DNA from 2 places in the Denitrificimonas halotolerans genome. Region 2 is predicted to be linked to the other one. Evidence: riboswitches for the same ligand, from Rfam matches in the RefSeq annotation. Region 2 holds a riboswitch; the other holds the start of a gene.
The links. Region 2 has a riboswitch for thiamine pyrophosphate ahead of thiC (phosphomethylpyrimidine synthase ThiC). Riboswitches for the same ligand answer to the same signal wherever they lie in the genome.
Positions count from the first base shown of each region.

Region 1 (4,379 bases), on a different contig from region 2:
ATCGCTTCGGCACATTGCGCCGCCAAAGTACGGCCTTGTTCCGAAGCACCTGCTTGAAAAAGTACTGGATGTCCTTGCACTGGGCGCGGGATATTCAATGGCCCATCCACTAAAAAGAACTCTCCCTCATGGTTAATCGGCTGTACTTTATCTGGGTTAGCATAATGTCCCTGGCGATCAAACTCTACAGCATCATCTTGCCAAGAATCCCACAACCCTAACACTGTTTTGACAAATTCTTCTGCACGACGATAACGCTCAGCATGAGGTGGCATCGTTTGATAGCCATGGTTACGCGCTTCCACATCAAACATCGAAGTAACCACATTCCAACCAATCCGGCCTTTACTGATATGGTCTAACGATGCAACCAAACGCGCCGCATGAAATGGCGTGTAAAAAGTACTGGAGACCGTACTGATAAACCCGATTTTTTCTGTAGCACGACTCATTGCAGCTACAGCAGTCAGCGGTTCTAAAAACCAAGGACTCCCATCAGAAACATTCCCCACCGAAGCACCATCTGCAAAAAATACCGCATCTAGCTTGCCACGCTCAGCAATTTGCGCTAAACGCTCGTAGTAAGCGATATCACCCAATTGCTCAACCATAGAGTCAGGATGGCGCCAAGCCGCTTTATGATGACCACAACCCATAATAAACAAATTAATATGCATCATGCGTTGCTGTTTTTGTTCAGTACTCATCAGTTTTTCACCAAGCCACCATCAACAATGAGGTTCTGCCCTGTAACCGCACGCGCCCAAGGCGAAGCAAAAAATAAAATAGCATCGGCAAACTCTGCTGGAGTAGTAACACGACGCAGCGGTGTATTCTGTGCAATGTATTCAAATACAGCCTCAGGAGTTGCAGCAGAAGCATCTGTGGTACGCAATAAACCACCAGATACCATATTCACCGTTACATTATCGGGACCCAGATCTTGAGATAAAGTACGAGTCAATGACAACAAGGCAGCCTTACCTGCGGTGTAATCATGATAAGGCACCACAGGGTTTTGAAATAAATTAGTGCCGATATTCACAATACGACCAAAACCAGCTTCGCGCATACCCGCCAAGGCAGCTTGCGTTGTATTGAGCGCACCACCAACCACACCCTCAAACTGCTGATTTAAATGTGCAAGAGTTAAAGCTTCAACACTTGGCCGTGCGTCACCATTAAAAGAAAAACTGGGTAAAGCATTGTTGATCACGGTGGTGACTGGCATACCAAAATGCTCACGTGCCCGCATAAACATCGCTTGTACCGCTTCTTTGTCGGTGACATCCGCTTGAATCGCTAACAGCTGATCTGGCGCTTCGTTGGCCAATTTTTGTGCTGCCTCAGCACTGTTGCAATAATTGATCACTACTCGTGCACCTTCACGCAAAAAGGCACGCACCAAATGCGCCCCTAAACCACGTGCTGCACCAGTAATCAGCACCAGCTGTTGATCAAGACGGGTAAAATTTTGCATTAGACACCTCAAAAAAGAGGCGAAGGTATGTATAGACAGACTGGAACTTAACCTGCGACAGACATCCCTTCGCCAGTATGAACTGGATCAGGTTCAACGGGTATACTCTCAGCCCCAAAAGAAGGACACCCCGTGCCGAGCGAAAACCATAGCACACATCCCCTATGAAACTATAGACAGCGACACCGAGCAGCACAGGGAGTAACAGATAAAATTGACAATCACCCACAAGCTTTTTAGTCTGTATGCCATCCAAGGGGCGCCACATCACGGCTGAGACTCTGCAACTGCGCAGTAACCCTTTGAACCTGATCTGGGTAATGCCAGCGAAGGGATGGAGAATGCTAATCATAGCCTTGCCTTTGCGCACCTTTCATTTCTTTGCTGTCGTACCTGTTCTACGCCACAGAGGCGTATATACGAATGCCGAATGGCAAGGAAACCACCCATGTTAAGTACTTCAACTGCTGTAGTGTGGCTCACTGCATTCGCCATACTTTTTGCTGTTCCGGGCTTGCTCTACGCACGCCAAGCGCAAGATAAGCTGGATGACTTTCTAGTTGCCCGTAACAGCCAAAACAGCACCGCAACACTGCTCACCTTATTAGCTACCACCTTGGGCACTTGGATTTTATTTGGTCCAGCGCAAGCCGCAACGTGGGGTGGGATTGGCGCTGTGACTGGTTATGCACTAGGAGCTTTGGTACCCCGCTTAATCATGATTCCTCTAGGCAATCGCATTCGCACCTTGATGCCTGAAGGTCATGCCTTGACTGAGTTTGTCCTAGGCCGATACGGACGTGTCATGTATGCTTTCGTACTGATCATTATGATGTTCTATATGTTTATCAGCCTCACTGCTGGGCTCACCGCGATTGCTAAAATGGTGTCATTACTGGCCCCAGTGCCTTTGTGGCTGACCGCTAGCATTGTTATGGCAGCAACTCTGCTCTATACCCTCTACGGTGGTTTGCGTGTCACTATTTTTACCGACCGCTTACAGATGCTAGTTATCATTCCATTTTTAATTGTACTCGTTTCTTTTGGCTGGCACGCCACTGGGGGGATCGCTCCTGCGCTACAAGGTCTACAAGATAAAGCCCCACAGCTCTTAAATCCTTGGGACCTCAACGGCCTAAAATCTGGCCTTACATTCTTTATCGCCGTGGTTCTCACTGGGCTCTTTTACCAAGGCACTTGGCAACGTGTTTTCGCCGCACGCAATAATAAAGTCATTCGTAACGGCTTTATTCTTAGTGGTGCACTCAGTTTCCCCATTATTTTTATTATGGGCTTATTTGGCTTAGCCTTTGTCGGTTTAGGCTTACCTGGAGACGGCTCAGTCGCGTTATTTAGTGTCCTATTAGCAGATGCTCCAACTTGGTTTGCTATTGGCCTGTTACCCTTTGGCTTGGCCTTAATCATGAGCAGTGCCGACTCTACTATTAGTGGTCTTTCCAGTATTTTCGTAGTGGATATGCACCGTTTATTACCGCAACTCAGTGGACAAAAACTGCTCTTAATTTCACGCTGGCTGATTATTTTATTGTCTGTACCTGTCTTACTCGTCGCTGCGCAGGGTTATAGCATTCTGTACTTATTTTTATTAGCAGACTTACTCTGCTGTGCTGCAGCTTTCCCTGTGTTCTTTGGTTTCTATAGCGAGCGCTACCAAAGCTATAACGCTGTGCTGAGCACTTTAGCTGGATTAATCGCAGGCCTGTTGGTGTTCCCAGCGCCAGGGGAACCAACCACCTACTTATTGGAATCTTTCCTTTTAGCCTCCTTGGTGCCCGTCATTATTTCGCTGATTTTGCTGCTATTGCCAAGCAGTAGTCGCTTTGACTTCTCTGCATTGGCTAAGCGAGTACGACACTTACAAGGCTAAAAGTCCACTGCAATCTAAACGCTAACATATGTCGGTGCTTAGATTGCAGTGCATATTAAACACTGATTCACACTTTTGGATCAGCTGTAGGGGCATCTGTTGTTGCTTGTGCCACCACATGCGCACCGGCTCGACGCCCAGAGAAGAAACAATCTGCAGCAGACAAACCACTGATATACAAATGCGATGGTAAACCCAAAGCTGCGCGACCAGCAGCATATAAACCCTGTATAGGACTGCCATCTTCTCGCAGGACTTCCCCTGTATCTTCATCCACTATCAAGCCTCCCACAGTCATCGTCGATAGCGGTAAAAGTTTGCTTTTCGCCCCAACATCAATGGCATAAAACGGCCCATCCACAATGCTATGCATGTCACTTTGATCTTTACCAAAAGGGTCATCCTGCCAACCCGCCGCAGTGTGGTTATAACGCTTTACTGTCTCACGTAAAGTATGTGGATCAAAGCCGCACTTTGCGGCTAACTGATCCAAAGTCCGCGCTTTCTTAGCAAAGAGTAAAGCCAATTTCCCCGGCTGCCGTTGAAACGGCAACATGTCATCTTTACGTAATTGTTGTTGAGCTTTACGGTACAGGTTTTTATCTAAAATCAACCACCCCACACCTTGCTGCTCTTCACCGAGTACCTGCCCTACAGCAGCACCATACAACGCCTCGTTAACATAACGCTCCCCCTGAGCATTCACCAACATTCCCGCAGAAAATGCTTGTGGCGGATTCAAAAAGCGCCAACTGCTGATGCGCTGTAAGCGATCCACAGCTCCACCGACACTCTGACCTAAGCGAATCCCACTACCGTTATCGCCCGGAGCCCCCATCGCCATACTAGCACTATAGCCAGGCGCATAATGCTGCACCATAGGACGGTTCTGAATAAAACCACCGGTACTCAGACACACTCCATGACGGGCACGAATACGACGAACAATGCTATGTGCAGACTTTATTTCATCAGCCCGCTTCCAATAACGTTCAGCAATACCATTCGTAA
Region 1 is NZ_JAXIVU010000002.1:80,022-84,400, reverse strand. Features, by position in the region: gene TOI97_RS02245 (LLM class flavin-dependent oxidoreductase) at 1-707, opposite strand, end outside; gene TOI97_RS02240 (3-oxoacyl-ACP reductase) at 707-1,480, opposite strand; TPP riboswitch at 1,528-1,623, opposite strand; TPP riboswitch at 1,726-1,832, shown strand; gene TOI97_RS02235 (sodium:solute symporter family transporter) at 1,929-3,368, shown strand; gene TOI97_RS02230 (FAD-binding protein) at 3,436-4,379, opposite strand, start outside.
Region 1: another riboswitch for thiamine pyrophosphate. It lies ahead of TOI97_RS02235 (sodium:solute symporter family transporter); the one in region 2 lies ahead of thiC (phosphomethylpyrimidine synthase ThiC).

Region 2 (4,379 bases):
ACATCAACAATATTGCGTGTGCCCACTTCATAACCAATTTGTGTGGCTTCTACTGCGCTTTGGCTAGAAATAATTGCTTGTTTGAGTGCTTGTACCTGCTCTACATCGGTATTCACCGCGCGATGAAAATTACGTGCATTTTGTACTGTTTGGCGGCGTAAGCTTTCACGCATTTGCTCAGTTTGATCTAAGCGGTAAACGCCTTCACGCACTTGGGAGCTAGTCATCCCCCCCGTGTACAATGGAATGTTGAGTTGAATGCCAATACTGCTTTGTTCTGCTTTGCCATTATAGAGTCTAGCATTTGGGCTGTTGACGAATCCTAGAGGATCATTGTCCCCTTTTTTATATTGAGCAATTGCATCAACCGTTGGGGCATGGCCCGACTTACGTTGTTTGACGCTATCTTGTGCTGCTTGTACTGCGTAGTTAATGGCTTGCAGTTGCAGATTCTGCTCGGTAGCTGTATTAACCCAAGCCGTGGCATCGTTAGGTTGTGGGGGGAGTACAGGTAAGCTGTGCTTCACACCTTCTAGCGCGGCGAAGTCCATATTGGTCAGGGTGTTTACTGCTTGAAAAGCATCACTGACCATGCGTTCAGCGACCATGCGGTTGGCGCGCGCAGCATCATATGCCGCTTGGGCTTGTAGTACATCAGTTTTGTCAGATAAACCAACATCGAAGCGCTCGCTGGCTAAATCATATTGACGTTTAAAAGCTTTCTCTTCCGCGCGACTTGCGGCTAAGTTGTCTTGAGCGCGCAGCACAGAGAAATACACTTCTGAACTTTGCAGAATTAAATGCTGTTCAATAGCAGACAATTCAAGAGCAGACTGTTTGTTGCTTGACTGAGCTGCTTGGAGTTGGTACCAGCGCTCTAGTCGAAATAAGGGTTGGCTGAGAGTTGCTTGATAAACTAGGCCGCTGCGTGAAGCGGCCGTGGAGCCCATAGATGTGTCAACTTTGCTTCGGCTGTTGGTGTTGCTAGCACCTGCACCTAATTGTGGTAGTAAGCCAGCACGCGCCTGTGGTACACGTTCGCTTTGCGCTAAGTAGTCGGCGCGTGCTGCCGCCAAGTCTGCATTGTTTTCAACAGCCAGTTGATAGACTTCAAGCAGGTTCACTTTGTTTTGAGTATTTGCTGCTGCATAGGCAGAGGTTGAACCCAAAACTGTAGCTATAACAAAAGTAAGCGACAGAAGACGCATCGTTAATATCCTAGATTGCATAAATATAAATAATTTTAAGGCTACGGCCAGTTATTGAGCGGGTCAAGCAGGTCGTTATGAAAGAAAATAATATATGCTTATAGAGTAACACTGACTTTAGTTTACTTGCAGTTTAGATGAAGTGCTGAGTAGACTGCCTATTGATTCTTGTCGGGGTGCTCTGCAGAGAGCTGAGATCGGTTAATCCGGGTCCCGTTGAACCTGATCGAGTTAATACTCGCGTAGGAAACAAGATAAGCTTGCCGTAAGGTAGGCCTGCCTATGTCCGCTGGTTCCCCCGACGCTTTTATTGTGTTTTTTGGAGAACCAAACGCATGACGCACACCGCTTCAGAGTACCTCAGTAATACAGCCCAAGTAGATCAGCAGTCGATCCAACCTTTTCCCAATTCGCGTAAAGTTTATGTGCAAGGGTCACGCCCTGATATTCGGGTGCCGATGCGTGAAATCAGCTTAACTCCGACCCATACCGATGAGGGCCTTGAACAGCATGCGCCAGTATTAGTGTATGACACCTCAGGACCTTACACCGACCCCAGTATTAGTATTGATGTACGTAAAGGTTTGCCTGCAGTACGCAGTGCATGGATTGAAGAGCGCAATGACACTGAGCTGCTGTCTGGACTCAGTTCTGAGTATGGTCAAGAGCGTTTAAATGATCCTGAATTAACTAAAATGCGTTTTGCTGAGATTCGGAATCCTCGACGTGCTAAAGCAGGTAAAAATGTTACGCAAATGCACTATGCGCGTCAGGGCATCATTACCCCGGAAATGGAGTTTGTAGCAATTCGAGAGAATATGAAGCTTGAAAAGGCACGTGAAGCGGGATTGCTTGATAATCAGCATCCTGGGCAAAGCTTTGGGGCGAGTATTCCTAATGTTATTACGCCGGAGTTTGTTCGGTCAGAAATTGCTCGTGGTCGTGCCATTATTCCAGCCAACATCAATCATCCTGAGTTAGAACCCATGATTCTTGGGCGTAATTTTTTAGTGAAAATCAACGGTAATATTGGCAATAGCGCTTTGGGATCGTCCATTGAAGAAGAGGTTGCCAAGCTCACCTGGGGGATTCGATGGGGATCAGATACCATCATGGATTTGTCCACAGGTAAAAACATACATGAAACTCGTGAGTGGATTATTCGTAACTCGCCGGTTCCAGTTGGCACTGTACCAATTTATCAGGCCTTAGAAAAAGTTGATGGGATTGCGGAAAATTTAACCTGGGAAATTTTCCGAGACACCTTAATTGAGCAAGCAGAGCAGGGTGTGGATTATTTTACGATTCATGCCGGAGTATTGTTGCGCTATGTGCCACTGACCGCTAAACGTGTTACAGGAATTGTCTCCCGAGGTGGTTCTATTATGGCCAAGTGGTGTTTAGCGCATCATAAAGAGAACTTTCTTTATACGCACTTTGAAGAGATCTGCGAGATCATGAAAGCTTATGATGTGAGCTTTTCTTTAGGTGATGGTTTGCGTCCAGGGTCAGTAGCTGATGCCAATGATGCAGCGCAATTTGCTGAGTTGGAGACATTGGGGGAGTTGACGAAAATTGCTTGGAAACATGATGTGCAGTGTTTTATTGAGGGTCCAGGGCATGTGCCTATGCACTTAATTAAGGAAAATATGGACAAGCAACTGGAGTGTTGTGATGAGGCCCCTTTTTACACTTTAGGACCACTAACCACTGATATTGCACCAGGCTATGATCATATTACTTCAGGTATTGGTGCGGCGATGATTGCTTGGTATGGCTGTGCGATGTTGTGCTATGTCACACCTAAAGAGCACTTAGGTTTGCCGAATAAGGATGACGTGAAAACAGGAATTATCACTTATAAAATAGCTGCTCATGCTGCTGATTTAGCAAAGGGGCATCCAGGGGCTCAGTTGCGTGATGATGCTTTAAGCAAGGCGCGTTTTGAATTTCGTTGGGAGGATCAATTCAATTTAGGTTTAGATCCCGATACAGCGCGTGCATTCCATGATGAAACCTTGCCTAAAGAATCGGCTAAAGTAGCGCATTTTTGCTCTATGTGTGGCCCGAAATTCTGTTCTATGAAAATTACCCAGGAGGTACGTCAGTACGCGAAGGATAATGGTTTAACAGATGAGCAACGGGCTATTGAAGCAGGCTTTAAAGAGCAGGCCTCACGTTTTCGTGAAGAAGGGTCTATTATTTATAAGCAGGTTTAAACACTTAGAAGGTTATTAAGGTGGCCATAATGGCCACCTTTTTTATGAGAGGTATGTATGTTAAAGCGCGCAATGAACGGTGCTGATGATGTTGAAATTGAACGACGAGAGCGTTGTTTTCAAGGATTTTACCAGTTGGATCGTGTGGAATTAAAACATCGCTTATTTTCTGGGCAGATGGGGCCGCGTATTTGCCGTGAATTGTTTGTCCGACCTGATGCAGTTTGTGTTTTGCCATATGACCCTCAGACCGACTCAGTGGTGCTTGTTGAGCAGTTTCGTATCGGTGCGCTAGATAAAAGCGCGGAGCCTTGGTTGTTAGAAATTGTTGCTGGTTTAATTGATACCGATGAGATGCTGGAAGATGTTGCACGCCGAGAAGCCATTGAAGAAGCTAATTTAGAGCTGCACGAGTTGATTCCTGTTACGAGTTATTACCCATCACCTGGTGGATCAGACGAGCGTGTCTATCTATATGTGGGGCGTTGCTCAACTGAGGGTGTAGGTGGAGTGTTTGGTGTGCCGGAGGAAGGGGAGGATATTCGTGTACACGTCTGGCCGTTAGAAGATGCACTTGCTGCAGTACAAAATGGGCGTATTGATAATGCCGCAAGTATCATTGCCTTGCAGTGGTTAGCGTTGAATAAGCAACAGATTAGAGCAGACTGGCTGGCACTTTAATATGGGCTTGGCTGCATCCTAGTAGAGGCAGCCAAGGGTTTAGATTAGAGACCAGGTAAACGGCTGCGGATTTGTTTAATTAAATTATCTAAGGTAGCCGCATCGTGAGTGTCAACTCTGTAGCTTTGCGTAACTTCAGTAGGAGTGAGAGGTTCTAAATGTTGACGCTGTGCCAAAATGACTTCCTCTGTAGCATCTGAGGGGTCTAGGCCTTCTGCTTGGCGTTGCTTGAGCCAGATTGAAATCACTTCATCTGGCGCTTGGCAATCAA
Region 2 is NZ_JAXIVU010000026.1:9,816-14,194, reverse strand. Features, by position in the region: gene TOI97_RS12345 (TolC family outer membrane protein) at 1-1,208, opposite strand, end outside; TPP riboswitch at 1,371-1,474, shown strand; gene thiC (phosphomethylpyrimidine synthase ThiC) at 1,544-3,427, shown strand; gene TOI97_RS12335 (NUDIX domain-containing protein) at 3,485-4,108, shown strand; gene TOI97_RS12330 (bifunctional aminoglycoside phosphotransferase/ATP-binding protein) at 4,153-4,379, opposite strand, start outside.